Regions from separate parts of the Halomonas sp. M4R1S46 genome, predicted to be linked through region 2. Evidence: predicted binding sites of a transcription regulator. Region 2 holds the regulator's gene; each other region holds the start of a gene.
The links. The regulator sigma-54, encoded in region 2, starts transcription at its own class of promoters, with help from an activator protein. The targets are predictions, from matches to a motif close to TGGCACNNNNNTTGCTNT.
Positions count from the first base shown of each region.

Region 1: OCT48_RS10970 (urease accessory protein UreD) is a predicted target of sigma-54. The motif match lies at 5,057-5,074, and genes of this name have one in related genera.
Region 3: OCT48_RS13540 (nitrate reductase) is a predicted target of sigma-54. The motif match lies at 3,441-3,458, and genes of this name have one in related genera.

Region 1 is NZ_CP107008.1:2,312,047-2,321,784, forward strand. Features, by position in the region: gene ureG (urease accessory protein UreG) at 1-41, opposite strand, end outside; gene OCT48_RS10945 (urease accessory protein UreF) at 225-926, opposite strand; gene ureE (urease accessory protein UreE) at 916-1,419, opposite strand; gene ureC (urease subunit alpha) at 1,539-3,254, opposite strand; gene OCT48_RS10960 (urease subunit beta) at 3,251-3,580, opposite strand; gene ureA (urease subunit gamma) at 3,659-3,961, opposite strand; gene OCT48_RS10970 (urease accessory protein UreD) at 4,114-5,016, opposite strand; gene OCT48_RS10975 (tripartite tricarboxylate transporter permease) at 5,369-6,895, opposite strand; gene OCT48_RS10980 (tripartite tricarboxylate transporter TctB family protein) at 6,895-7,347, opposite strand; gene OCT48_RS10985 (Bug family tripartite tricarboxylate transporter substrate binding protein) at 7,347-8,333, opposite strand; gene OCT48_RS10990 (IclR family transcriptional regulator) at 8,525-9,133, shown strand; gene OCT48_RS10995 (response regulator transcription factor) at 9,130-9,738, shown strand, end outside.
Region 2 is NZ_CP107008.1:1,218,110-1,227,847, reverse strand. Features, by position in the region: gene mlaE (lipid asymmetry maintenance ABC transporter permease subunit MlaE) at 1-76, opposite strand, end outside; gene OCT48_RS05810 (ATP-binding cassette domain-containing protein) at 73-885, opposite strand; gene OCT48_RS05805 (KpsF/GutQ family sugar-phosphate isomerase) at 1,153-2,142, shown strand; gene OCT48_RS05800 (KdsC family phosphatase) at 2,158-2,715, shown strand; gene lptC (LPS export ABC transporter periplasmic protein LptC) at 2,720-3,304, shown strand; gene lptA (lipopolysaccharide transport periplasmic protein LptA) at 3,301-3,831, shown strand; gene lptB (LPS export ABC transporter ATP-binding protein) at 3,828-4,553, shown strand; gene OCT48_RS05780 (RNA polymerase factor sigma-54) at 4,709-6,115, shown strand; gene hpf (ribosome hibernation-promoting factor, HPF/YfiA family) at 6,227-6,538, shown strand; gene ptsN (PTS IIA-like nitrogen regulatory protein PtsN) at 6,547-7,029, shown strand; gene rapZ (RNase adapter RapZ) at 7,068-7,967, shown strand; gene OCT48_RS05760 (HPr family phosphocarrier protein) at 7,971-8,240, shown strand; gene pmbA (metalloprotease PmbA) at 8,439-9,738, opposite strand, start outside.
Region 3 is NZ_CP107008.1:2,885,434-2,895,171, reverse strand. Features, by position in the region: gene nirB (nitrite reductase large subunit NirB) at 1-5, opposite strand, end outside; gene OCT48_RS13555 (NAD(P)/FAD-dependent oxidoreductase) at 2-1,318, opposite strand; gene OCT48_RS13550 (CmpA/NrtA family ABC transporter substrate-binding protein) at 1,559-2,608, opposite strand; gene OCT48_RS13545 (ANTAR domain-containing response regulator) at 2,605-3,198, opposite strand; gene OCT48_RS13540 (nitrate reductase) at 3,582-6,317, shown strand; gene cobA (uroporphyrinogen-III C-methyltransferase) at 6,274-7,203, shown strand; gene OCT48_RS13530 (hypothetical protein) at 7,514-8,083, shown strand; gene OCT48_RS13525 (dienelactone hydrolase family protein) at 8,303-9,157, opposite strand; gene OCT48_RS13520 (GFA family protein) at 9,391-9,738, opposite strand, start outside.

The sequences.
Region 1 (9,738 bases), 1.1 Mb from region 2:
CCGACCGGGCCGCCGACGCCTACGCGTAAACAATGGGTCATCTCGATCTCTCCTCATGCATGCTTCTATCGTTTGCCTTCCCGGCACGGGCGACCCACTGGCCTCACCACACCACGCGGCCGAAACCCTGGCCCTCCGGCCGGCCTCTCGCGGTCGCAGAGCCAGCGGCCGCGCGAGGTGGATTCGCCAGTGATCGCCCTGCCGTCCTGTCTTGGCGCTGGGCGCTAACTTCTGAACAGGCGTGAATACTGGGTCTCGTGCTGGGCACTGGCCAGCGCCAGCCCCGGCAGCACCGGGCCGAGCGCCTCGTCATCCCGCGACAGGGCCGCGTCCACGGCCGCCACCAGGGACGGCCGCAGGCGCTCGACCAGGCGCTGGGCCGCGGTGTGACCGAGCGGCAGCGCCTTGCAGGCCACCGCGAGCTGGTTCTCCAGCCAGGCCCAGGCGAACCCCAGCAGCGCCTGACGGGGGACGATACCGCGGGCATGGGCCAGCCAGGCGAAGACGGTGACGTAACCGGCCGGCTGGGGCAGCGGCGTCTCGCCGGGCAGGAGCTCGAGACTCGCCAGCAGGCGGACCAGGGCGGCGCCGAGGCGGCCGTCCTCGGCGGCCAGCTCGGAGGTCTCGCGATTGGCGGCGAGCCAGTCGTTCCAGCGGGTCACCGTCGCCCCGTCCCGGTCCGCCCAGGCCGACATGAGCCGGGCCAGCACCGGCAGCTCGCAGCGCGCCAGGCCATCGTCGAGCACGCCCTCCAGCCAGCGGGCGAGGCTCGCCTCGTCCGCCACCCAGCCCAGCTCGAAGGCACTCTCCAGCCCCTGGGACCAGGCGAAGGCGCCGATCGGCAGCGCCGGGCTGACCAGCTGCAGCAGGCCCAGCAGCGCCAGGTCATCGCCTTCGGTCGTGGCCCCCCGCCACTCAGTGGGCATGGCCGTGCGCCTGACCGTGGTGGTGATGGTGGTGACCATGTCCTTCCCCGGCGTGGGCATAGGCCCCCGGCTCGGGATCGAAGGGCGCCTCGTGACGCTCGAGCCGGGCCCCCAGGCGCTCGGCCAGGGCCTCCAGCACATGGTCCGGCGGGAAACGCACCCAACCGGTACCGGCATCGCCGCCGCCCAGGGCCAACTGCACATGGCGGTTACCCAGGTGATAGCACAGCCGCGCCAGCGCGAGGCCGGCCTCGATGCGGGCCGTGATCACCGGCTCCACGGCGGCACGCACCCTGAGTGTCTCGCCGCCCTCGGCCCGCAGCCCCTCGCCGTCGCGCAACACCGGGCCGCGATCGAGGAAGACGCCGACCTCGCGTCCCGCGTCGCTGGTCGCCTTGAAGCGCCCGCGAGTGCGCAGCTCGAAGGGCAGGGTCAGGCTGTCGGCGGCCGGGTCGGCGGTGATCGGCCCCAGGCGTTCGGTCAGTTTCAGCATGTCTCTATGTCCTCGAAATCTGGGTGGGGCGGTGAAGAGTCTGGGGTTGGGAGTGAGGAGTGACTCCGCCCCCTTCTCTCTTACCCTTTACCCCACACTCCTCCTGCGCTGCAGGCGTGCTAGAACAAGTGATAGCGCTGGGCCAGGGGCAGTTCGGCCAGCGGCTCGCAGCTCAGCAGTTCGCCGTCGCAACGCACCTCGTAGGTCTGGGGGTCCACGCTGAGGGCGGGACAGGCATCGTTGAGCTTCATGTCGCCCTTCCTCACCTGCCTGACATCGCGACAGGCGGCCAGGTCGCTGTCCAGCCCGAGCCGGTCCTTGATGCCGGCGTCCAGGGAGGCCTGGCTGACGAAGGTCAGCCGGGAGCGGCTCGCCGCCCGGCCGAAGGCACCGAACATGGGGCGGTAGTGCACCGGCTGGGGCGTGGGGATCGAGGCATTGGGATCGCCCATGGGGGCGGCGGCGATCATGCCGCCCTTGAGGATCAGCGCCGGCTTGACGCCGAAGAAGGCCGGGTCCCACAGCGCCAGATCGGCCAGCTTGCCGACCTCCACCGAGCCCACCTCATGGGCGATGCCATGGGTGAGGGCCGGGTTGATGGTGGTCTTGGCGATATAGCGCCTGGCGCGGAAGTTGTCGGCACCGCGCGCCTGATCCTCGGGCAGCAGCCCACGCTGCAGCTTCATCTTGTGGGCGGTCTGCCAGGTGCGGCAGATCACCTCGCCGACCCGCCCCATGGCCTGGGAGTCCGAGGCGATCATCGAGATCACGCCCAGGTCGTGGAGGATGTCCTCGGCGGCGATGGTCTCGCGACGGATGCGCGAGTCGGCGAAGGCCACGTCCTCGGGTATCGCCGGATCCAGGTGGTGGCAGACCATCAGCATGTCGAGATGCTCGTCGATGGTGTTCACCGTGTAGGGCCGGGTGGGATTGGTCGACGACGGCAGCACGTAGGGCTTGGCACAGGCGGTGAGGATATCGGGCGCATGGCCGCCCCCCGCGCCCTCGGTATGGTAGGTATGGATACCGCGTTCCTTGAAGGCGGCCAGGGTGTCCTCGACGAAGCCGGACTCGTTGAGGGTGTCGGTATGGATGGCCACCTGGACGTCGTAGCGCTCGGCCACGCCGAGGCAGTTGTCGATGGCGGCCGGCGTGGTCCCCCAGTCCTCGTGCAACTTGAGGCCCATGGCCCCCGCCTCGAGCTGGGCTTCCAGGGCTTCCGGCAGGCTGGCGTTGCCCTTGCCGAGAAAGCCGATATTCATCGGCAGGCCGTCCACGGCCTGGAGCATCCGGCCGATATGCCAGGCCCCCGGGGTGCAGGTGGTGGCATTCGAGCCGGTGGCCGGGCCGGTCCCGCCCCCCAGCATGGTGGTGACCCCGCTCATCAGCGCCTCCTCCACCTGCTGGGGACAGATGAAGTGGATATGGGCGTCGACGGCACCGGCGGTGAGGATCTTGCCCTCCCCGGCGATGACCTCGGTGCCCGGCCCGATGACCAGCTGGACGTCTGGCTGGGTGTCGGGGTTGCCGGCCTTGCCGATGGCGGCGATGCGCCCCGCCCTGAGGCCCACGTCGGCCTTGACGATCCCCCACCAGTCGAGGATCAGGGCATTGGTGATCACGGTATCCATCACGGCATCATCGACACGCTGGCTCTGCCCCATGCCGTCGCGGATCACCTTGCCACCACCGAACTTCACCTCGTCGCCGTAGTGGGTGGCATCCCGCTCCACCTCGATCCACAGCGCGGTGTCGCCGAGGCGCACCCGGTCGCCGGTAGTCGGTCCGTACATATCGGCATAGGCCTGGCGGCTGATCTGCTTCCCGGACGTCATGAGCGACCTCCCTGCCGGTCGTCCAGCACACCCATCACCTCGCCGCGAAAGCCGAAGATATGCCGACTCCCCGCATAGGGGATCAGCGTCACCTCCCGGACCTGGCCGGGCTCGAAGCGAATCGCCGTGCCGGCGGCGACATCCAGGCGGTAGCCCCGCGCCCGGGCCCGATCGAAGACCAGGGCCGGGTTGGCCTCGGCGAAGTGGTAGTGGGAGCCGATCTGTACCGGCCGGTCGCCGGTATTGGCGACCTCGAGGCTGATCCTTTCGCGGCCCTCGCAGAGCGCGATCTCGCCGTCCTTCAATTGATATTCACCGGGAATCATGTCGTGGCTCCTTGCAGTCGCCGTGAGGGGTTAAGGGTTAGGGGTAACTCCATACCCCTTACCCCGCACTCCCCTCCTTCACACAATCGGGTCATGGATCGTGACCAGCTTGGTGCCGTCCGGAAAGGTCGCCTCGACCTGCACCTCGTCGACCATCTCGGCCACGCCTTCCATCACGTCGTCGCGGCCGAGGATCTCGCGTCCCGCGCTCATCAGCTCGGCGACGCTCCTGCCGTCGCGCGCCCCCTCCATGACCTCGCAGCTGATCAGCGCCACCGCCTCGGGGTAGTTCAGCTTGAGGCCGCGAGCCCGGCGCCGCTCGGCCAACAGGCCGGCGGTGAAGAGCAGCAGCTTGTCCTTGTCTCTCGGGGTGAGTTCCATCGCGGTAGCTCCCAAACCATGTCGCTTTCATTCGATGCCAAGCCTGTCGCAACCAAGCTGGAAGAGCGGCGCTGCGCGCCTGGAAGCGAGAAGCTCGAAGAACCCCCTTAGCCAGATCACGGGGACTTCCAGCTTCAAGGTTCCGGCTGTTGTCAGGTCCGCCAGATCCGCGGCACGCAGGCCTCCCGGCCGATCAGCCTCGGTCGCAAGACCTTCCAGGCCGCCTCGCACAGCCGCCAGGCCTCGTTGCGGTCATTGCCCAGGTAGCGCAGCAACAGCACGCCGTGACGCACCGTCACCGCCCAGCAGGGGTTCGCGGGGAGCCGCCCGCGGAGCGCCTCGATGGCATCGCTCTCCTCGCTCAGGCCCACCGCCCAGAGGGTCGCCTGGACGCTCGCGCCCCCCTGCCCCCAGCGCCCCCGGAAGCGCGGGTGGGCCGGGTCGAGGGGTTGGCGCTCCAGCCATAGCGGCCGCCCATCGCGGAGCAGGCGAAAGCGCTGTTCGATGCATCCACTGACATAGGGAAGCCGGCTGGCCGGGCGTCCCAGGGCCAGCACCTCCCAGCCCAGGCAACGGGCCCCACCGGCAAGCTCGATGGTCGTGCGCTGCACGCCCCGGGAACCGTCGAAAGCGATGGTTTCCTGGGGCAGCCATTCGAGGACGGCGCCGTCTGCCGCGCGCAGCCGGGTATGCTGGCCCCAGGCAACGCCGTGGCTGTCCGCCATGTAGAGCTTGTTGGCGGCCGGCGTGGTCAGCAGCGCATGAGCTCCCATCTCGACATCCGCGGTGATGCGCAGCGCATCGCCGCTGACCAGGCCGCCCGGGGGATGCAGCAGGTAGAGGTGGCAGGCGCCGGGGCGGCCTGCCGCATCGCGCCCTTCCGGATAGAAGGGGCGCTGGACTCGCAATGGCCCCTGGTGACGCGCCCTGGCCAGACGGGTCACGCCATCCCGTGCCGAGAAGCCGAGGTCCAGCGACGCCGCCCAGCGGCGGCCGGCATCGAAGCGGTGGCCCGACTCGGGGTGGGAAGGGATGGCGCGCGGGATGGCCGTCATCGACAAGGGTCCTGTGCGTCCGGTGGCTATTGCCTCTCCCTCAGCAAGTCGCGTACCAATCTGGTGAAGCCACCAAAAAACCGTTTCTTATCAGATGGTTGTTTTGTACACAAAGAGGTATCCGGATGCCCGCTTGCACCATCGGCGCCGCTGAGCGAGTGGGCTTTTGCACCATCCGAGTACGCGAGAGCGACGAACGCACCGTCATGGGGCAAAGCGTCCGCCACGGCCGAGGCTGAGACGGGCACTCGTAGCCCGTAGCATGAGGCAGGCCGGGTTCGGCCGCCCGGAAAGCACGAGGGGCGCCGGCCTGGCCGGCGCCCCTCGTGGCGCTGCGGGGAATATCGGGCGATCAGTCGCCCTCCGGCCCCCCCGTGCCGGTCTGGAGCTGCATGCGGCGACGCAGCAGCGGGCCGACGATATAGGGCAGGATCAGCCCCAGGCCGGCGAACACCCACAGGCCGATGGCCAGGCCGCTGTCCCAGAGGATGGTCCAGTCGCCGTCGGAGATGTCCATGGCATGGCGCAGGTTCTTCTCCATCTCCGGCCCCAGCAGCAGGCCGAGGATGATCGGCACCAGCGGGATCTCCAACTTGCGGAAGATGTACCCGGCAACGCCGAAGGCCACCATGAAGTAGAGGTCGAAGGTGGTGTTGCTGATCGAGTAGATGCCCACGAAGGCGATCATGGTCACCACCGGCAGCAGGTACATCGGCGGCACCGAGAGCAGCTTGACGAAGATGCCCACCAGCGGGATGTTCAGCACCAGCAGCAGGAAGTTGCCGATCAGCAGCGCGGCGATCACGCCCCAGACGATGTCGGCGTTCTGGGTGAACATCAGCGGCCCGGGGGTGATGTTCAGCGAGATCAGCAGTGCCAGCAGCACCGCGGTGGTACCGCTGCCCGGCACGCCGAGGGTCAGCATGGGCACCAGGGCCCCGCTGGAGGCACCGTTGTTGCCGGCCTCGGGCCCGGCCACGCCGCGCGGGTCGCCCTTGCCGAAGTAGCCCTTCTTGCCGACGATCTTCTTCTCGAGGGTATAGCCGATGAAGCTGCCCAGGGACGCGCCGGCGCCCGGCAGCACCCCGGCGATGAAGCCCAGCACGCCGCCCCGGAAGCTGGACGGCAGGATGTTGCGGATGTCCTTCCAGCTGAGCGTGAGCTTGTTGACGGCCATCTTCTCCTTGCCGCCGCCGGCCTTCTCCTCGATGAAGAACAGCAGCTCGGAGATGGCGAACAACCCGACGATGGCGATGATGAAGTCCACGCCCTCGTAGAGCTCCAGGGTACCGAAGGTGTAGCGCTGCACGCCGGTGTTGTCGATGCCCACGGTGGCGATCATCAACCCGATGGCGGCGGCCACCACGGTCTTCATGGGGTTCTTGCCGGTGATGCCGCCGAGGGTGGCGAAGGCCAGCAGGAAGAGCGCGAAGTACTCCGCCGGGCCGAAGGTCAGGGCGAAGTCGGCGAGCAACGGCGCCAGCAGGATCAACCCGATGGTGGCGACCAGGCTGCCGATGAAGGAGGCCACGGCGGAGATCGCCAGGGCCTCGGAAGCCTTGCCCTGTTGCGCCATCGGATAGCCGTCGAGGCAGGTCATCATCGCCGGCTCGTCGCCGGGAATGTTGAGCAGGATCGACGAGATGCGCCCGCCGTACATGGCGCCGGCATAGACCGAGGTGAGCATGATCATCGCGGTTTCCGGGGCCAGGCCGAGAGTGAAGGCCAACGGAATCAGGATCGCCACCCCATTGGCCGGGCCGAGCCCCGGCAGGGCGCCGATCAGGGTGCCGAGGAAGGCCCCGAGCAGCGCGAACATCAGGTTATGCGGTGCCAGCGCGACACCGAAGCCATCCATCAAAAAGCCAAGGGTCTCCATCAGCTCACCTCCAGGAACGAGAGCAGGCCCAGCGGCAGCGCCAGGTCGAGGGCGAAGTTGAAGAGCAGGAAGACCACCACGCCCGACGCCGCGCCGGTGACGAAGGCTCGCACCGGGGCGGAGCCCATGCGCCAGCACAGGGTGCCCACCGCCAGGGTCGTGCTGATGATGAAGCCCAGCGGCTGCAGCAGCGCGGCGTAGAGGATCAACACCACCACGGCGACGATCAGCTCGATGCCGGTGCGGCTCCACGGCCAGGCGTTATCCGGATCCGGCCGCACGACCATGTACAGGCTGGAGAGTGCCAGCACGACGGCCAGCAGGCGCGGGAAGGTCTCGGGACCGACGGCTTCGGTCCCGCCGAACGGCTCGGGGAACTGGGTCGTGCCCCAGCCGTACGCGACGGCCAGGGCGATCATCAGGACCCCGAAGATGCGGTCGTTGAAGGTCATTACTGAATCAGCCCGATGTCCTTGGAGAGGGTTTCGATCTCGGCGATCTGGTCCTTGACGAAGGTCTCGAACTCACCGGCGCTCATATGGAAGGGCATCAGGCCGTTCTGGGTCATGACGCTCTGCCACTCCTCGCTTTCATAGATGGTGTCCATGGCATCGACCCAGTACTGCCTGGCCTCGTCGGAGATGTCGGCCGGCATGTAGAAGCCGCGCCAGTTGGGGCCGAGGGCATCGATGCCCTGCTCCATGGCGGTCGGGATATCGGAGAACTCGCCCGGCAGGCGCTCCTCGGACAGCACCGCGAGCACCTTGAGGTCACCGGATTCCATGAAGCCCTGGGCCTCGGTGATGTCACCGGTGAAGGCGTCCACGTGCCCCCCGATCACCTGCGTCAGTGCCTCGCCGCCGTTGTTGTACGACAGGTAGGGAATCCGCGGCAGGTTCTCGACATCGGCGGCCTGGGCGGCGATCAGCACCTTGAGGTGATCCCAGCCCCCCTTGGCGCTGCCGCCGGCGAACTTGACCGCGCGCGGATCTTCCTTGAGGGCATCCATCAGGCCATTGAGATCTTCGTACTCGGAATCCGCCGACACGGCGATGATGCCGTAGTCGGCCCCGAGGGCGCCGATCCAGTTGACCATGTCGGCGTTCATGTTCGGGAACTGCCCCTGGGCCAGTCGCGTGGTGGTCGCGGTGGAGGCCGCCACCAGCAACTGCTCGTCGCCGGCACGCTTGCTGACGGTATGCCCGAAGGCCACGCCGCCACCGGCACCGGCCATGTTGATGGTCTGGACGCTGCGCGGAACGATATCCAGGTCCTCCATCACCTTGCCGACACTGCGGCAGGTGAAGTCCCAGCCGCCGCCCGGGTCGGCGGGGGCCAGGCACTCGACCTTGCCCTCGGGTTCGAAGGCCATGGCGGAGCCGGCGCTGACGGTGAAGGCGGCGACGGCGATGAGTTTGAGCGGCGTACTCTTGGACATTGTTGTGGTCCCCTGGACGGTGGAACGAAACGTTGGACTTGTCGAACGCTGACGACTGGCTTACAATTCTGTAAGGCAGAACCACGTTCTTCAGGATAGAAAGCTAGGCGCCTCGCTGGTCGGGGTCAACGCCTGGCCGTGAATTTGCGACCAAAGTTGCATCCCTCCTCCCGACCCCGGAGACCCCCAGAATGGCGCAGGATCGCGTGGAAGCGGTGGAGCGGGCCCTGACGGTACTCGAGGCCTTCGACGCCGAGCAGGAGGCCTTCAGCCTGGCCGAGCTGGCCCAGGCCACCGGCTTCTACAAGAGCACCCTGCTGCGGCTGCTCGGCTCGCTGGAACGCTTCGACTACGTGCAGCGTAGCCCCGACGGCCGCTGGCGACTCGGCTCCAGCCCGGTCCGCCTGGCCCGGCGGCATGCCCCATCACGACACCTGGCGGCCAGGGTCCAGCCCCAGCTCGAGCACCTGGCCGCTGAAACCGGGGAGACCGCGGCCCTGCTGGAGGCGCGCCACGGCGAGGCCGAGTGTCGGTTGGTGGCCCTGCCGGCCAGCGACCTGCGCCATGACCTGAGGCCCGGCAGCCGCTGGCCGACCACCAAGGACGACGACCCGCGCCCGGTCCTGCCCGGGGGCCACATGGAATGCCTGGCGCTGACGACCGGCCCCGACGAGCCGCGTTTCTGGCTGTCGCTGTCGGGCCCCGCCGGCCGCCAGCCGGCCGGTACGTGGCACCGGGCCCTGGAGGCGGCACGCGGCCGCCTGGAGGCACCTCAGGCCGAGGAGGAAACGACCCCATGAGACTGCTGCTGGTGGAGGATGATCACCTGCTGGCCGAGACGCTGGTCGATGCCCTGCGCCTCGAGGGCCACGACGTCGACCACCTGGCCGACGGCGACGCGGCCCGGGAGCGCCTGACCGGGCCGGAGCATGGCCTGTCGCTGGTGCTGCTGGACCTCAACCTGCCCGGCTGCGGGGGGCTGGAGGTGCTGGCGGCCCTGCGCGCCCACGACCGCGACACCCCGGTGCTGATCCTCACCGCCCGCGGCGCCATCGAGGACCGGGTGCGCGGGCTGGACCTGGGGGCCGACGACTACCTGGCGAAGCCCTTCGCCCTGGACGAGCTGGAGGCGCGCGTGCGGGCGCTGTTACGCCGCCGCGAGCGCGGCCAGCAGCTGCAGGTCGGCCCCCTGAGCTTCGACGGCCTGGCCCAGCGCTTCACCCTCGGCGACACGCCCCTGGCACTGCCGCCCCGGGAGCAACGCCTGCTGGCCTGCCTGATGCGTCACGCCGGCGAGCCGGTGGACAAGGCGCGACTCGCCGAGGAGGCCTTCCAGGACCAGCCCATGGGCGACAATGCCATCGAGGTCTATGTCCATCGCCTGCGCAAGCGCCTGGCCGATGGC
Region 2 (9,738 bases):
GGAAGATCGCGGCCCGGCCGAGGCCCTCGAGCACCTCGCAGCCCAGCCGGCCGAGATGGCGGATGCGCTCGATCATCGCGGCCCTCCCGTGCCCAGCAGGTCGGCATGGAAGTCCACGGCCGGGTAGTGGAAGGGCACCGGACCGTCGGGCTCACCGTGAATGAACTGGCTGACCCGCGGGTCGCGGTTCACGTCGAGGCTCTCCGGGGTGCCATGGGCCATGACCTGGCCGTCGGAGATCACATACACATAGTCGGCGATGGACAGGGTCTCCTTGATGTCGTGGGAAACCACCACCGCGGTCAGCCCCAGGGCGTCGTTGAGGCGCCGGATCAGTTGGACCAGCACGCCCATGGAGATGGGGTCCTGGCCGACGAAGGGCTCGTCGTAGAGGATCAGCTCGGGATCCAGGGCGATGGCACGGGCCAGCGCCACGCGCCGCGCCATCCCCCCGGACAGCTCCGCGGGCATCAGCTCCCGGGCGCCGCGCAGCCCGACCGCCTGGAGCTTCATCAGCACCAGGTCACGGATCATCGCCTCGGGCAGGTCGGTATGCACGCGCAGGGGGAAGGCCACGTTCTCGAAGACATCGAGATCCGAGAACAGGGCCCCGCTCTGGAACAGCATGCCCATGCGCCGACGCAGCCGGAACAGCGCCTTGCGCGACAGGGCGTGCACCTCCTGGCCATCGATGTGCACCCGCCCGGCATCGGGCGTCAACTGGCCGCCGATCAGCTTGAGCAGGGTGGTCTTGCCGGTGCCGCTGGGGCCCATGATCGCCGTGATCTTGCCCTTGGGCACGGCCATGTCGATGCCACGGAAGATCTCCGTCTCTCCGCGGGAGAAGTGCAGGCCCTCCACTTCGACGAGAGGGGAATCGGTCATCCACTAGCCTTCCCTGTAAAATTATCGAACATCGTATCCTAACGGGGTCCCGGGGCGCCAGCGCCGGGGTGTCGCGGCTTGCGCCGGCGGGACGCAACAGGTTCAATGGGCGCCCTTTCAGCCACCGGACGCCCGCCCTCGCCATGCTGGTTCCCTCGCTCACCGTACTCCTCGGCTTCATCGGCCGGCTGTGGAGCCCCGACCGCTTCGTCGGCGCCGCTGCCTGACCACTTGAGACAATCCCCGCAACGGGCAACAATCACCGCCATGACTGACGACACTTCGACTCCCGCCGCCGGCCTTCTCGACAGCGCCGTGCGCACCCTGACCCTGGAACAGCAGGCCATCGCCGCCCTCATCGAGCGGCTGGATGGCGACTTCGAACGGGCGTGCGAGCTGATCCTGGCCTGTCGCGGCCGTGTCGTGGTCACCGGCATGGGCAAGTCCGGACACATCGCCGGCAAGATCGCCGCCACCCTGGCCAGCACCGGTACGCCGGCCTTCTTCGTGCATCCCGGCGAGGCCAGCCATGGCGACCTGGGCATGATCACCCCCGGCGACGTGGTCCTGGCGCTGTCCAATTCCGGCGAGACCGCCGAGGTCACCGCCCTGCTGCCCCTGCTCAAGCGCCTCGGCACGCCCCTGATCAGCATGACCGGCCGCCCCGGCTCGACCCTCGCCCGCCATGCCGACGCCCACCTGGACGCCGGCGTCGAGCGCGAGGCCTGCCCGCTGGACCTGGCGCCCACCTCCTCGACCACCGCCTCCCTGGCGCTGGGCGACGCCCTGGCCGTGGCGCTGCTCGAGTGCCGGGGCTTCACGGCCGAGGACTTCGCCCTCTCCCACCCGGGCGGCAGCCTCGGCAAGCGGCTGCTGCTCAGGGTCGCGGACCTGATGCACCAGGGCAGCCGCCTGCCCCGGGTGGCACTCGGCAGCCCGCTGCGCGATGCGCTGCTGGAGATCACCCGCCAGGGCCTGGGCTTCACCTGCGTGGTCGACGACGACGGCCGGCTGGCCGGCGTCTACACCGACGGCGACCTGCGCCGCACCCTCGACCAGCACAGCGACCTCACCGGGCTTCGGGTGGATGCGGTGATGACCGTGCCCGGCAAGCGGGTGGCCCCCGACATGCTGGCCGCCGAGGCGGTACGCATCATGGATGACAACCGCATCACGGCCCTGGCCGTGGTGGACAACGAGGGACGCCCGGTCGGCGCCCTGCACATGCACGACCTGCTCGCCAGTGGCGTGATCTGACCCCAAGGAGCTCCCATGACCCTCGATGCCCCCCTGATGGACCCCGGTCTCGTCGACCGCCTGCGTCGTATCCGCCTGCTGGCCATGGACGTGGACGGCGTGCTGACCGATGGCCGCCTCTACTTCCAGTCCGACGGCGGCGAGACCAAGGCCTTCCATACCTTGGACGGCCATGGGATCAAGCTGCTGCACCGCGCCGGCATCGAGGTGGCCCTGATCACCGGGCGTGACTCGCCCATGGTCAGCCGCCGCGCCGCCGCCCTGGGCATCCAGCACCTCTACCAGGGCATCGAGAAGAAGCTGCCGACGCTGCGCCAGCTGTGCACCCGACTGGGCATCGGCCTCGAGCAGGTGGCCTACTGCGGCGACGACATGCCCGACGTGGCCGCCATCCGCCAGGCCGGCGTCGGCATCAGCGTGCCCGGCGCGCCGAGCTATATCCGCCAGCACGCCGACTGGGTGACCGAGCGCGAGGGCGGCCACGGCGCGGTGCGCGAGATCTGCGACACCCTGCTGCAGGCCCAGGGACACTGGGACGCCGTACTCGACACCTACCTGCACGGCAAGGCCTGACGCCATGCGCCTGCCGCGCCCCGGGTTCCGGACCTGGCTGTTGCTGGTGCTGCTCGCCCTGGGCGGCGGCCTGGCGCTGCTCGACCAGCGCGAGGCCTCGCGCCCGGGCGCGGTGCCCCGGGATGCCGCCGGCGAGCCGGACTACTTCCTCGAGGACGCGCGCCTGACCCGCTTCGATGCCCAGGGCCGTCCCCACCAGCGCCTCGAGACCCCGCGCCTGGTGCACACCCCCGACGATGACGTCACCCGCCTCGAGACGCCCGACGTCCGACTGCGCGACGACAGCGGGCGACGCTGGCTGGCCACCGCCGCCCGCGGGCGCCTGGGCGCCGGCGGCAACCCCCTGCTGCTGGAGGGGGACGCCCGGCTCACGGCCCCCCGGGAGCGCTGGCACCTGGAAACCGAGGCCCTTCACTACGACGCCGATACCGGGCATGCCTGGAGCGAGACACCGGCCCTGCTCCGCCAGCCCCCGCAGCGGATGCGGGGCGAGCGGTTCGATGCCTGGATCCATGACAATCGTGCCCGGCTGGCCGACAATGTGCGCGGCCATCACCCGCCGACCACCCCAGAGGACCCCGAGCCATGATGCGACCGCCCCCCGCGACCCTGCTGGCCCTGAGCCTCGCCGCCCTGTCCCTGGCCGCCGGCCCGGCGCTGGCGCTGGAGGGCGATGCCAGCGCCCCCATCCAGGTCGAGGCCGATCGTCTCGACCTGGACGATCGCGCCGGCACGGCCGTCTATCGCGGCGACGTGACGATCACCCAGGGCAGCATGCAACTGACCGGCGAGCGCGTCGAGATCCAGCGCAATGCGGCCGGTCGGCTGACCCGGGCCACCGCCACCGGGGAGCGGGCCTACCTCGAGCAGAAGCCCGCCCCCGACGAGCCGCTGGTGCGCGGCTGGGGACGTACCGTGGTCTACCATGTGGCCGAGCGCCGCATCGAGCTGATCGACCAGGCCGAGCTGCACCAGGGGGGTGACACCTTCGACGGGGGCTACCTGGAGTACTTCCTCGACCGCCGCGTGGTCCAGGCCCGTTCCGCGGCCGAGGGGGTCGACGAGCGCCAGCGGGTCCGCATGACCCTGGAGCCGGAGCAGCAGGACGCCCCATGAAGACCCTCAGCGCCCGCCACCTCGCCAAGAGCTACAAGCGTCGCCGTGTCGTGCACGACATCAGCCTGGAGATCGAGCAGGGACGCATCGTCGGCCTGCTCGGCCCCAACGGCGCCGGCAAGACCACCTCCTTCTACATGATCGTCGGCCTGGTGCGGGCCGATGCGGGCTCGGTGGCCATCGACGACCGGGACCTCTCCGGCACCGCCATGCACGAGCGCGCCCGGGCCGGCATCGGCTACCTGCCCCAGGAGGCCTCGATCTTCCGCAAGCTCTCCGTGGCCGACAACATCATGGCCATCCTCGAGACCCGCCGGGACCTCGACCGCGCCGGCCGCCAGGCCCGCCTGGAGCAGCTGCTGGAGGACTTCCACGTCACCCATATCCGCGACAACCCGGGCATGAGCCTGTCCGGCGGCGAGCGTCGGCGAGTCGAGATCGCCCGCGCCCTGGCCACCGAACCTGACTTCATCCTGCTCGACGAGCCCTTCGCCGGGGTCGACCCGATCTCGGTGGGCGAGATCAAGGGCATCATTCGCCAGCTCAAGGCCCGCGAGATCGGCGTGCTGATCACCGATCACAACGTGCGCGAGACCCTCGACATCTGCGACGGGGCCTACATCGTCGGCGACGGCCAGATCATCGCCGAGGGCGATGCCGAGGCAATCCTCGCCAACCAGAAGGTCCGCGACGTCTATCTGGGCCAGGACTTCCGCCTGTGAGCCGACCCTTATTGGTAAGTTACTGATATAATGTCGCCAAGCGACGACAGGCACGCTGTTTGCCATTGGCACGCTAATTGCTAGCCTCGGGGCTTGCATGCCTCCCTCCGGCGCACTAGGGTGGTGGCTTCATCGCCAGTCGAATGGATCCCCCCATGGCCATGAAGGCTTCCCTGCAACTCCGCGTCGGCACCCAGCTGACCATGACCCCCCAGCTGCAGCAGGCCATCGCCCTGCTGCAGCTCTCCACCCTGGACCTGCGCCAGGAGATCCAGCAGGCCCTGGAGGCCAACCCGATGCTGGAAATGGAGGATGAGTTCGGCGAACAGGCCGTCAGCGAGGCCGCGGACGACGACTGGGCCAGCGAGATCCCCGACGAGCTGGCCGTGGACAGCGACTGGGCCGACACCTTCCAGGACGCCGGCCTGGGCAGTGGCGGCGAGGCCCCGGACTTCGAACGCCAGGCCGCCGGCCAGAGCCTGCAGGGCCACCTGACCTGGCAGCTGGCCATGAGCGGCCTGGGCGAGCGGGAGACGCACATCGCCGAGAGCCTGATCGACGCCGTGAACGGCGATGGCTACCTGGAGCAGTCCCTCGACGAGCTGCGCGAGGGGCTGCGCCCCCAGGGCCTGGAGGGGCTCGCCACCCGCGAGGTCGAGGGCGTGCTGCTGCGCCTTCAGCAGTTCGAGCCCACCGGGGTCTTCGCCCGGGACCTGCGCGAGTGCCTGCTGCTGCAGCTCGCCGCCCTGCCCCAGGACACCCCCCTGCTCCCCCAGGCCCGGCGGCTGGTCCGCCAGTTCCTCGAGGCCCTGGCCGGCAACGACCGGCGCCTGCTCAAGCGCCGGCTGGGGCTGGAAGATGCCGTGCTCGACGAGGTGATCGCGCTGATACGCGGCCTCGATCCGCGCCCGGGCAGTGCCTTCGCCGCCGGCGACAGCGACTACGTGATCCCCGACCTGATCGCCCGCCCCAGCGAGCAGGGCTGGCGGATCGAGCTCAACCCGGAGGCGCTGCCGCGGCTGCGTATCCAGCCCGACTATGCGGCACTGATCAAGCGTGCCGACAAGAGCCAGGACAACCAGTTCCTCAAGGACCACCTCCAGGAGGCGCGCTGGCTGCTCAAGAGCCTGACCAGCCGCAACGACACCCTGCTGCGCGTCGGTCGCGAGGTCATGGCCCGCCAGCTGGACTTCCTGGAACGCGGCGAGGAGGCCATGAGGCCGCTGATCCTCGCCGATATCGCCCAGGCCGTGGAGATGCACGAGTCGACCATCTCCCGGGTCACCACCCAGAAGTTCATCCACACCCCGCGGGGCGTGTTCGAGCTCAAGTACTTCTTCTCCAGCCAGGTGGGCGGTGGTGACGAGGCCCATTCCAGCACCGCGATCCGCGCCCGCATCCGCAAGCTGATCCAGGAGGAGCCGCCGCGCAAGCCGCTGTCGGACAGCAAGCTCGTCGACCTGCTCGCCGAGGAAGGCATCGAGGTGGCCAGGCGCACCGTGGCCAAGTACCGCGAGGCCATGCACATCCCCTCGTCGAGCCAGCGCAAGCGCCTCGCCTGATGCCGTCCGGCGGCGCCGTCGACAGCGTGGAAGGGCCCCTGGCACGGGGGGTTTGCACGGCACCAAAAAGGGTTACAATCGAGGCACCACCCAAGGAGCAAGGAGCGTGTCATGCAAGTCAATCTCACCGGCCACCACGTGGAACTGACCGACCCCCTGCGTGACTATGTGCAGGAAAAGCTCACGCGCCTGGAACGCCACTACGACAACATCACGACCGTGCAGGTCACGCTCTCCGTCGAGAAGGAACGCCAGCAGGCCGCTTGCACCCTGCATGCCGCCGGTGCCGATCTTCATGCCGAAGCCATGGACGGTGACATGTACGCCGCCATCGATGCCCTCGCCGACAAGCTGGATCGCCAGCTGGTCAAGCACAAGGAAAAGACCCAGGCTCGCGCTCAGGGCGCCGCCGGCGTCCGTTGAGCCGCCCCATGTCACTGGAAACCATCCTGCCCCCCGAGCGCACGCTCTTCGCGGTGCCGGGGGGAAGCAAGAAGCGGGTCCTGGAATTCTTCAGCACCTTCATCGCCCAGAACACCCCGAGCCTCGACAGCCAGGAGGTCTTCAGCCGGCTGATCGGCCGCGAGCGCCTCGGCAGCACCGGCATCGGCCACGGGGTGGCCATCCCGCATGCCCGCAACCCCCACTGCAAGGCACCCATCGCCGGCTTCCTCCGGCTCGCCGAGCCGGTGGACTTCGACGCCGTGGACGGTGATCCCGTCGACCTGGTGTTCGTGCTGCTGGTGCCCGAGGAGGCGGACGATGCCCACCTCGCCCTGCTCGGCCAGGTGGCCGGGGTGATGAACGACGCCGAAACCCGCAGCGCCCTGCGCCACGCCGAGAGCCAGCAGGAGCTCCACGACCGCCTCACCGAGGCCATCCGACGACAGACACCGGCCGACGGCAACGGCTAGCCGGCCCGGGCCGGCCGGCCCCGACCAGGAGATCCCCCATGCAGCTCGTGATCATCAGCGGCCGCTCCGGCTCGGGCAAGTCGATCGCACTGCAGGCCCTGGAGGACCTCGGCTACTACGCCATCGACAATCTTCCGGCCATGCTGCTCGGCCCCCTGGTGGACGAGCTGCGCAGCGGCCAGTCGCTGCGCAGCTCCATCGCCGTGAGCATCGATGCCCGCAACCTGCCCCACGCCCTGGAACGCTTCCCTGCCCTGCTCGAGGACGTGCGGGCCCGCAACATCCACTGCCAGGTGGTCTACCTGACCACCGATGCCCGTATCCTGCTGGAGCGCTACTCGGCGACCCGTCGCCGCCACCCCCTGACCCGGGACAGCCAGATGACCCTGGCGGAGGCGATCGACTGCGAGGAGGCCGCCCTGGCGGAGATCCGCGACCTCGCCGACCTGGTGATCGACACCTCGCGTCTCTCGGTGCACGACCTCCGGGGCCGCATCACCGACCAGGTGGCCGGTCATCGCCGCGAGGGGCTGACCCTCACCGTGGAGTCCTTCGGCTTCAAGCGGGGCGTGCCCCTGGATGCCGATATCGTCTTCGATGCCCGCTGCCTGCCGAACCCCTACTGGGATCCCCAGCTGCGTGACGCCACCGGCCGCGATGACAGCGTGATCGCCTTCCTCGACAGCTACCCGATGGTCGCCGAGATGGCCGCCGATATCCTGGCCTGGGTCGAGCGCTGGCTGCCCCGTTACCAGGCCAGCCAGCGTAGCTATCTCACCGTCGCCATCGGCTGCACCGGCGGCCAGCACCGCTCGGTGTACCTCGCCGAAGGGCTGGCCCATCGCCTGGCCGCGGCCTCCCCCGGGGTCCGACTCCGCCATCGAGAGCTCGGCCTGCAGCGCAACCTGCCCGCCCCCGATACCGACGAGGACCGCTGAGACGTGCCAAGACGCAAGCTCACCCTGACCAACAAGCGCGGCCTGCACGCCCGCGCGGCCACCCGCCTGGTACAGTGCTGCCAGCCCTATGCCTCGCGGGTCACCGTCTACCATGGGGAGCAGCAGGCCGACGCGGCCAATATCATGGCACTGTTGATGCTGGCCGCGCCCTGCGGCACCGAGCTCACCCTGGAAGCCGAGGGCGAGGATGGCGAGGCGGTCCTGGATGCCCTCGAGGCGCTCTTCCACGCCCGCTTCGACGAGGACGTTTGAAAGCTGGAAGCTGGAAGCTGGAAGCTGGAAGCTGGAAGCTGGAAGCTGGAAGCTGGAAGCTGGAAGCTGGAAGCTGGAAGCTGGAAGCTGGAAGCTGGAAGCTGGAAGCTGGAAGGCAGCCTGAATTCGCCACCCGAGGCGTCAAGCGTTTTCTTCCAGCTTCAAGCTTATGGCTTATCGCTCCGGGCGAAGCCCGGTTTAGCCGCCGGCCACCGTCATCTCGTCGATCAGCCAGCTGCCGGAGTGGATGCTGCCGCGGGTGTCGATGTCGTCACCGACGCCGACCAGCCCCTTGAACATCGCCTCCAGGTTGCCGGCGATGGTGAACTCCTCCACCGGGTGCTGGATCTCGCCGTCCTCGACCCAGAAGCCCGCCGCCCCCCGCGAATAGTCGCCGGTGACGCCGTTGACCCCCTGGCCCATCAGCTCGGTGACCAGTACCCCACGCCCCATGCGCGCGAGCAGGGCGTCCCGGGAGGCGAGCGGCGCGTCGAGGCGCAGGTTGCGGGCCCCGCCGGCATTGCCGGTGGTCGCCATGCCCAGGCGCCGGGCGCTGTAGGCGGAGAGCATGTAGCTGGCCAGCCGGCCACGCTCGATGAAGACGTTGTCGCGGGTCTGGACGCCGTCGTTGTCGAAGGGGCTGCTGGCCATGGCGCCGACCTCCATGGGTCGCTCGTACAGCGAGAACCAGTCCGGGAAGAGGGTCTCGCCGAGCCGCTCGCAGAGGAAGGAGGACTGGCGGTACAGGGCCCCGCCGGCGATCGCCCCCATCAGGTGGCCGACCAGGCCCGCGGCCAGGGTCGGATCGAAGAGCACCGGCAGGCGACCGGTGGCCGGGCGCCGCGCCCCCAGCCGCCGCAGGGTCCGCCGCGCCGCACTCTCGCCCACCGCCTCCGGGGCGAGCAGGTCGCGGGGGTCACGCGCGCTGGTGTAGTCGTAGTCGCGCTGCATGCCCCCCTCGTCCTCGGCGATCAGCATGCAGGACAGCGAATGACGACTGCCGCGCTGGCTGCCCAGGAAGCCGTGGCTGTTGGCGTAGACCCGCACGCCCTCGCCGCTGGAGAGCCCGGCGCCGTCGGAACTCTTGATCCCCGCCATGCCGCGACCGGCGCCCTCGCAGGCCAGGGCCAGGTCGATGGCCTGCTCGGTGGTCAGCGGCCAGGGATGGTGGACGTCGAGGTCCGGCAGGTGGCGGGCCATCAGCGCCGCATCGGCCAGCCCCGCGGCCGGATCCTCGCCGGTGTGGCGGGCGATGGCCAGGGCCTTCTCCACCACGTCGCGGATCGAGGCCTCACCGGCATCCGTGGACGAGGCACTGCCCTTGCGTTGCCCCACATAGACGGTCACCGCGATGCCCTGGTCCCGGGACAGCTCGACGGTCTCCACCTCGCCCTCGCGCACGTTGACGCCGACCCCCTGGTCGACGCTGGCCCCCACCTCGCAGGCGTCGGCGCCCAGCCGGCGTGCCAGCGCCAGGGCCGCCTCGGCGCGGGTTTCC
Region 3 (9,738 bases), 1.7 Mb from region 2:
TTCATGCGGCCTCCTTCTCGGGGCTATCGGTGTCTCGGAGAGTGGTCTCGTGCTCGGCGAGCAGGGCCTCGACATCGGCCTGGCCGAGGGCCAGGGCCTGGCGGGCGGCGTCCAGCCGGGTGCCGGCCCGGGCCTGGGTGAAGAGCCAGGGCCCCATGGCGGTGTCGCCATAGAGCACGGCGCCCTCCAGGCGGCCGTCGCGCAGCAGCAGGCGGCGGTATTCGCCCTGCTGCGGGTCGTGATAGGTCAGGGCCTCCTGGCCCGGCGCGGCCTCGGTGGGGCCGAAGGCATACAGGGATACGCCGCCGACCTTGAGCTTGGTGGCCGTCGGGGCGTCGGCGAAGCCCGCCGTCGCTTCCCCGGCCAGGTGACGGGCCAGCACCTCGACCTGCTGCCAGATCGGCTCCACCAGCCCGAAGGTGCGGGTCCCGAACTGGCAACACTCGCCGAGGGCATGGATGGCCGGGTCGGAGGTGGTCAGCCAGGCATCGACCCGGATGGCGCGGTCGCAGGCCAGGCCGGCCTCCCGGCCGAGCTCGGCGTTGGGCGTGATGCCGGCGGCGATGACCACGCGGTCGGCGGGCAGTCGCTTCCCCGAGGCCAGGCGTGCGGCGGCGACATGGCCGTGGCCGTCGTCCTCCAGGGCGGCCAGTTCGACGCCGGTGGCGATCTCCAGCCCGCGGCCCTCCAGCTCGCGTCGCAGCAGCGTCGCGGCGGTGGCATCGAGCTGGCGGTTCATCAGGCGCTCGCTGCGCTGGAGCACGCGGGCCTGCATGCCGCGCTGGCGCAGGCCCTCGGCGGCCTCCAGGCCCAGCAGGCCGCCGCCGACCACCAGGCCGCGGCCGCCGCGCTCGGCCGCGGCGGCGAGGGCCTCGGCGTCGCCCAGATCCCGGAAGCCGCTGACGCCGGCCAGCTCGATGCCCGGCACCGGCGGCAGGGCGGTACGCGAGCCCGTGGCCAGGACCAGCCGGTCATAGGCGATGGCCTCGCCGCGCTCGGTCACCACCCGGCGCCGGGCCCGGTCGATCCGGGTCACCCGCTCGCCGAGCCGCGTGCTCAGGGCGATGCCGGCCCGGCCGGCGATCTCGGGCAGGCGCAGGTCGTCATGGGTCATGTCGCCGGCCAGCCAGGGCGAGAGCAGGATGCGGTTGTAGGCCGGGCAGCGTTCCTCGCCGATCACGGTGATACGGCGCGGCGCCGCGGCCTGGCGCACGAGCGTCTCGACCAGGCGCTGGGTGGCCATGCCGTTGCCGACGATCACCAGGTGCTCGATGGGACGTTGTGGCGGGACGGACCCGGGAAGGGCATCGGGGCACATGTCGAAACCTCCTGAAACGCGAAAGACGCCTCGGCCCCCCTGGCAGCGGGGGCGCTGAGACGTCTTCGTCTGGTATTCGGTGGGCGATCGCCGTTGACCGCAAGGGAGAGGCCTGAGCCCGCTCCGGTTACTTACGGCCTTTCAATTATCGGGCCAATCTGTAATTTGTCTCAATGAAATCAAGGATTAGATATGTCGTAGCGGACGGCGGCGGGTATCCCGCCGCCGTCCGAACGGGCCTCATGCACGCTCCTGGTGCGTGGCGGCATCGAAATGCACGGGGCTGTAACAGGCCGACAGCCGGGCGGGGTCCAGCCGGCCACCGCGGGCCCGCAGCGCCTGGTCGAGGTGGCCGGCCATGGGGGCCATGGCCTCGGCGGAGGGGCGCAGGTCGCCACCGAGCCGTTGCCGTGCCGGGCCCGTGTCGGGTGCCAGCGTCTCGAGGTGGCTCACGGCCCGGTCCAGGTAGGGGGGCAGGGCCAGCCAGTCGCGTGCCCGGCGGGCATGCTCGGGCGAGGCGCCGAGCCAGTCGGCGGCCCCGGTGAGGGCCCGGATCAGGGCGGCGAGGGTCGCGGGGTGGCGCTCGGCCCAGGCCGCGGTGACCCCGAGCACCTTCTCGGGATGGTCCGGCCAGAGCCGGGCGCCGCTGGCGACGATGCGACCGCCCCCCCGGTGCTGGGCCAGGCTGCCCCAGGGCTCGCCGACGCAGAAGCCGTCGATGCGCCCCTCCTCCAGGGCCTCGGCCATGCGGGGCGGCGGCAGGACCACCAGCTTGACCTCGCGGTCGGCGTCGATGCCGCCGAGGGCCAGCCATTCGCGCAGCTGGTAGTGCTGACACGAGAAGGGATGGACCATGGCCAGGCAGGGGGGCGGTCCGCCGCGATGGCGCAGGCGCCGGGCGAAGTCGCGGGCACTGACGGCGGGATCCGGGGCGTCACCCTGCGGGGCGGCGGCCTCCGGCGAGGGCATGCCCTCGCTCCAGCGTGGCGACAGCACCAGGGTGTTGCCGTTACGTCCCAGCACCAGCGGGGCCAGGGTCTCGCAGGCGGCGCCGGAGATCCCCAGGCTCATGGCCAGGGGCAGCGGGGCCAGCATGTGGGCGCCGTCCAGCAGGCCGGCGGCGAGCTTGTCGCGCAGCGTCGACCAGGCATTCTCGCGTGACAGCGCGACGTCGAGCCCTTCGGCGGCGAAGAAGCCGCCCTCGCGGGCGATGATCGGCAGGGCGGCATCCAGCAGCGGAATGACGCCCAGCGTCAGGCGCTCGAGCCCGGCGGTGCGACTCGCGGTCATAGGCCTTTCTCCAGTCGTTCGAGGATATCGATCACGTTGGCGGCCACTTCGCCGATGCGCTGGCCGCGGTCCATGGCCAGTTTGCGCAGCATGCGGTAGGCCTGTTCCTCGTCGCAGTCCTGGTGCTTCATCAGCAGTCCCTTGGCCCGCTCGATGCGCTTGCGGTCGGCCAGCTGGCCGCGGGCCTTGTCGAGTTCGGTGCGCATCGACTGGAAGGAGGCGAAGCGGGCGATGGCGACCTCGAGGATCGCCTTGACCCGGCTGGGCACCAGGCCGTCCACCACATAGGCGCTGACACCGGCCTCCAGGGCGGCCTGCATGGTGTCGGGCTCGTGCTGGTCGGCGAAGAACACCACCGGACGCGGGTTCTCGCGATTCAGCAGGGACATGCTGTCGAGGGTGTCGCGATCGGGGGACTCCATGTCGATGATCACCACATCGGGGGCGTGACGCGCGACCATCTCGTTGAGGCTGGCCGGGCTCTGCAGGCGGCAGACGACCTTATGGCCCTCCTGGGCGAGGGCCTCCTCGACCATGGCGGCGCGCACGATCTCGTCATCGACCAGCAGGATTTTCAGGGGCTGGGGCATAGGGCGTGGCTCGTTGCATCGGTCGTTTGCAGGAAGCAATGCAAGATACATTCCAGATGCCGCGATGCCGGCAAGGTTCGGGGTCGGGCGCCGGTCCTGGCGCCGTCGCCATCGATCGCCGGGGGAATGTTGCACCGCAGCGGTGCGGAATCGGGCGCCGACGGCCCCGGCTGGTGCAGGGCGGCGCGAAGGCCCGGCCCTCGCCGGCCCGGAGGTCCCGCCACGGCGGGTCCGGGGCCTGTTGGCACGCGGCTTGCTTGATACTGGGCAATCATCTCCCGGGCCGCCATGACGGTGGCCCCAGGCAACGACGCCCACCGCCGCGCTGGCCACCCGTGCGGCGGTGGGCGTCGTCGTTGGGACCCACGATCGAGGAGGGCGTTATGCATCAGGCGCGAACCACTTGCCCCTACTGCGGTGTCGGCTGCGGCGTGCTGGCCGACATCGACGGCGACCGCATGGTCGGCGTCGAGGGCGACGCCACGCATCCGGCCAACTTCGGCCGCCTGTGCGTCAAGGGCTCGGCGCTCGCCGAGACCCTGGGCGCGCAGGGGCGTCTGACGCGCCCCCGGGTCGACGGTGTCGAGGTCGACTGGAACACCGCGCTCGACGCCGTGGCCGAACGGCTCCAGGCGACCCGCGAGGCTGCCGGCGACCCGGCGGTGGCCGGCTACCTGTCCGGGCAGCTGCTCACCGAGGACTATTACGTCGCCAACAAGCTGTTCAAGGGCTTTCTCGGTACGCCGCACCTGGATACCAACTCGCGGCTGTGCATGGCCTCGGCCGTGGCCGCCTACAAGCGTTCGCTGGGCGCCGACGCCGTGCCCTGCAGCTACGAGGACCTGGAGGAGGCCGAGCTGGTGGTGCTGGTGGGCTCCAACCTGGCCTGGAACCATCCGGTGCTCTACCAGCGCCTGCGCACCGCCAAGACCCGCAACCCGCTGATGCGGGTGGTGGTGATCGACCCGCGGGTCACCGACAGCTGCGAGATCGCCGACCTCTACCTGGGGCTCAGGCCCGGCAGCGACGCCCGCCTGTTCAACGGCCTGCTGGCCTGGATGGCCGCCAAGGGCAAGCTCGACCGGGTCTACCTGGAACAGCACACCACCGGGCTGGATGCGGCGCTGGCCGCGGCCCGCGAGGACGACGGCTCCGTTGAGGCCATCGCCGCCGACTGCGATGTCGACCCGGAACGCCTGGAGACCTTCTTCTACTGGTTTGCCAGCCAGCTGCACGTGGTGACCCTCTACTCCCAGGGCATCAACCAGTCGTCCAGCGGCACCGACAAGTGCCACGCCATCATCAACTGCCACCTGGCCGGCGGCAAGCTCGGCCTGCCCGGTGCCGGTCCCTTCTCCATCACCGGCCAGCCCAACGCCATGGGGGGCCGCGAGGTGGGCGGTCTGGCCAACCAACTGGCCGCCCACATGGACTATGACAGTCCCGGCGCCCTCGATCGGGTGCGCCGCTTCTGGGCCACCGACACGCTGGAGCCGAGCCTGCCCGAGGGACCCGGTCACAAGGCGGTGGCGCTGTTCGAGGCCATCGAACGCGGCGAGATCCAGGCCCTGTGGATCATGGCCACCAACCCCGTGGTCAGCCTGCCCGATGCCGACCGGGTACGGGCGGCCCTGGCCAGATGCCCGCTGGTGATCGTCTCCGAGTGCATGGCCGACACCGACCTGCTGCCCTATGCCGATATCGTGCTGCCGGCCACGTCCTGGTCCGAGAAGGACGGTACCGTGACCAACTCCGAGCGGCGCATCTCCCGCCAGCGGGGGCTGCTGCCCCCGCCCGGGGAGGCGCGTCACGACTGGTGGATCATCGGCGAGGTCGCGCGGCGGCTGGGCTATGGCGAGGCCTTCGCCTATGCCCATCCCGGCGAGATCTTCGCCGAGCACGCCCGGCTCTCCGGCTTCGAGAACGCGCCCGACCACCCGGGCCATCGTGCCCGGATGTTCGATATCTCGGCGCTGGCCGAGCTGGATCGCGAGGGCTACGACGCCCTGGCGCCGATCCAGTGGCCGGTGACCGCCGCCGCCCCCCATGGCACCGCCCGGCTGTTCGAGGAGGGTCGCTTCGCCACCGCCGACGGGCGCGCCAGGCTCTTTCCGGTGCGCCCTCGGGGGCCCATCCAGGCGCTCGACGCGACCCATTCGCTGCGGCTCAACACCGGGCGCGTGCGCGACCAGTGGCACACCATGACCCGCACCGGCCGCGCGGCCCGGCTGATGAACCACCGGGCCGAACCCTTCATCGAGATCGCCCCGGAGGATGCCCAGGCGCTCGGGCTCGGCGACCAGCAACTGGCGCGCCTGACCAGCGCCACCGGCGAGTACCGTGGTCGGGTCAGGCTGTCGCGCGGCCAGCGACGCGGCGAGGTGTTCGTGCCCATCCACTGGACCGATCGCTTCTCGGCCCGGGCCCTGGCCGGCAGCCTGCTCGCGGCCCATGTCGATCCGCTCTCCGGCCAGCCCGAGGCCAAGCACGGCGCCGTGGCGGTGACGCCGCTGGCCACGGCCTGCGAGGCCACCCTGGTGGTCGCGGGGGATCTCGAGGTCGCCGGGACCGTGCGGCAGAGCGCCGACTACTGGACGCGGATCCCGCTGGCCCATGCCGACCGCTGGCAGCTGGCCTGGGGCGAGGGCGAGACGGGCCTGGGACGCCTCACCGAGATCCTGCCGGTGCCGGCCTCGCTGTGGTGTGACGATCCCGCCACCGGCCGCTGGCGGGCGGCCGGCCTCGAGGACGGCCGCTTGCGCTGGTGGCTGATGGTGGGGCCGCCCGCCGAGCTGCCGGGCCTGGCCTGGCTCGACGCACGCTTCGCCGAGGCGGCCGAGGGCCTACCCCTGGGGGACGGGCGTCGCCGTCGGCTGCTGGCCGGCTGCGATGACGGTGCCGCCGCCAACGGCCCGCTGGTCTGCAGCTGCCACCAAGTGGGCCAGGCCGCCATCGTCGCCGCCATCCGCGCGGGCGATGCCAGCGTCGAGGCGCTGGGCGCGCGACTCGCCTGCGGCACCCAGTGCGGCAGCTGTATCCCCGAACTGAAATCCCTGATCGAAGAGGAGGGGGCCCATGCGCGCTCCGAGCAGAAGCCTGAAGCCGTCCAAGTGGTCTGACGTCGTGGGGCGCGTCGCCGGCGCGCTGGTGCGGCTGGGCCGGGACGCCTCGCGGTGGCGGGCCGCCCCGTGGGTACCGCGAGGCGCACCCGAGGTCCCGGGACTCTCCCGGCAGGGGGGCTGCCGCCCGGGCAGCGTCTACCTGGTCGGCGCCGGCAGCGGCGATGTCGAGCTGCTGACCCTCAAGGCGGCCCGGCTGCTGCAGCAGGCCGACGCGGTGGTCTACGACCGCCTGGTGGGCGATGAGGTGCTGTCCCTGGTGCCCGCCGGTCGCGAACGCTATTACGTGGGCAAGGCGCGGGGCCATCACAGCGTGCCCCAGGCCGAGATCGGCACGCTGCTGGTCGACCTGGCACGGCAGGGCAAGGCGGTGGTGCGCCTCAAGGGCGGTGACCCGGGGGTGTTCGGGCGCATGGGCGAGGAGCTCGCCGCGCTGGCCGAGGCCGGCGTGCCGGCGCACATCGTGCCCGGCATCACTGCCGCCTCGGCGGCCTGCGCCGGCATGGGCATCCCGCTGACCGACCGTGGCCACGCCCAGCAGCTGCGCTTTGTCACCGCCCAGTTGTGCCGTGAGGGCGGCGCCCCGGACTGGGCCGCGCTCGCCCGCCGCGACGAGACCGTGGTGTTCTACATGGGCCTGGCCAAGGTCGCGGCCATCTGCGCCGGCCTGCGCGGTGCCGGGTTGCCCGACGACTGGCCGATCATGCTGGTGGCCAACGCCAGCCTGTCCGACCAGGCGGCGCTCACCGGCACCCTGGCCGACATGCCGGACAAGCTCGCCGCCCACCCGCTGCCGTCGCCCTGCCTGATCGTGGTGGGCAGCGTGGTGAGTAAGGTCGAGACCAGCCCGGCGGCCATGGCGCCGTCAGAGGCCCGTCAACCCTGAGGGAGGAAGCCCGCGCGTGATGCCTGGCGCGTCCGGTCAGTCGCTGCCGTTGAAGGCGTCGGCCACGGCGACGCCGGTACTCAGGTGGCGAAGGTTCATGCTTGATATGAAAATTGCATCATTTTTAAAACAATAAATGCATTGGAAGTATCACTCCAGGTGGCCGATGGTGAAGTCACGGGATCTCTCACTTCGTCGCCCGTAGTTCCACGAGCGTCACGACTGTCCGGGACACCGTGGGTTCCCGAATCTCTCTCGCGGCAACACCAGGGTTGGCGGTCGAGGCGCACGGTAGAGGAGGGTACCCATCATGTTTGACACCGAACAGTTCATCGCCGATTGTCGCAGCGCGCTTGCCGCCGACGAATCCCCCCGGCGGGTGCGCGAAGTGGTCGCGAGAGCGGTTTCCGATCCGGCCGCCATTCTCCAGGCACTCGGGGAACCGACACGCGGCGGGCTCTACCCGCTCTATCGCTCGGAGGAGCTGACCATCATCAACATGGTGTGGGCGCCTTACATGACGCTCATGCCACACGACCATCGAATGTGGGCGGTGATCGGCATCTATACCGGTCGCGAGGACAATATTTTCTGGCGGCGGGTTTCAGGCAGCAACGGGAACATCGAGGCAGTGGGCGCCAAGGCACTGGCCGCCGGCGACGCCGCGCCGCTGAAGCACGACATCATTCATTCGGTGATCAACCCGATTCCCCGTTTGACCGCGGCGATCCATATCTACGGAGGCGACTTCTTCGGCGCAGAGCGCAGCGAATGGGACCCGGAAACGCTCGATGAGCAGCGCTGGACTCCCGAACACGCCATGCGTCGGTTCGAGGAATCCAATTGGATCATCGATCATCTCGGGGTCGATGCCGCCTGACGTCGCCGGCGACATCTCGACCTGCGGCTGGCTGGGTGGGGCGGAAATACGCGGAAATACGTACCCGTCCCCGATTTCCCCGTCGATCATCTCGGGGTCGATGCCGCCTGACGTCGCCGGCGACATCTCGACCTGCGGTTGGCTGTGCGGGACGGAAATACGTACCCGTCCCCGATTTCCGCGATTTCCGGAGGGAACGCCCGATGGGGCCTCGTCCGGTCAGTCGTTGTCGTTGAGGGCGGCGTCCAGGGTCAGCAGCGCCGCCTGCCAGGAGGCGGCATCGGCGGCGGCATCATAGGCCAGCGGCAGGTCGTGCTGCGCGGCGAACGCATCGGCCTCGGGGTTCGTGAAGCCGTGCCTGGCCAGGGGGTAGTTCGTCACCTCGACGTCGGCACCCTGGGCCTTGAGGGCCTGGGCCATCGCCACCAGGTCGTCGCGGGCGACGAAGCCGTCCTCGGCGCCGTTGTGGATGCGCACGCTGCCCTCGAAGGCCTGGGGCATCTTCACCGCCACCGTCGGGACCCCGTGAAAGCTGATGGCGGCCTCGAGGGGCATGCCGGACAGCGCCATGTTCATCACCACGCTGCCGCCGAAACAGTAGCCGATCGCCGCCATGCCGCCATCGGCCACCGCCGGGTGCTCGCCCAGCCTGGCCATCGCCGCCTCGAGCCTGGCGCGGGCCGCCGGCCAGTCCTGCATCACCCGGCTGGAGAACTCCTGGGCCTCGGCGGGATGGGCGGCCAGCCGGCCGTCGCCGTACATGTCTACCGCCAGGGCCACGAAGCCCAGCGCCGCCAGCTGATCGGCGCGGGTGCGGACATAGCTGTCCAGCCCCCACCATTCGTGCACCACCAGCACCGCCGGTTGCGGCTGGTCGATGCTGGCATTGCGCGCCAGGTAGCCCTCATAGGTGGTGCCGCCGGTGGCATACTCGAAGACCTCACCGACCACGCGTGGCCCCGACTGGGTAGTGACCTGCTCGTCGCCGGGCGAGGGCTCGGTCTGTGCCTGGACGCCGGCCGCGCCCGCCATCAGGCCAGCGGCCAGGCAGGCCAGGGGGAATAGGTGTCGCATCAGGGATCTCCTTGCCTGTGATCGGGGGCGTCCTCGACGTCGGTCGCTTTCGCTCATTCATGCTTTCTTAATATAGCCAGCCGGGAAGGCGGGCGTCACCCGTTTCGGCCAGGGCGTGTCGCGCGGCGGATGCGGCACGCCCCCCTGTCCCCGGCGTGACCGGGGCAAGGGGGCGTCGGCGGGAGGGGGCGTTCGGTCCCGGGACCGCCGAGATCGCGTGGTCCCGGGGCCGCTCAGTCCTTGCGCGCCTCGAACGCCTCGAAGACCTCGCGTCCGGTCAGGTCGCGGGTGGCGTTGGCGAAGTGGTACCAGGGCGGCTTCTCGTCGATGAAGATCTGGGTATCGAAGGTCCAGGCTTCCCCGTCATCGACCAGCCCCGCCGGCACGGCATAGTGCTCGCCGGTTCTCAGGCGATAGAAGAGGTGGGTGCCGCAGTGGCGGCAGAAGGCGCGTTCGGCCCAGTCCGAGGAGGCGAACACGCTCACGCTGTTCTCGCCCTCGATCTCGACGCGGGAGACCGATTCCAGGGCCAGCAGCGGGCCGCCGCCCCAGGTGCGACACATCCGGCAGTGGCAGGCGCC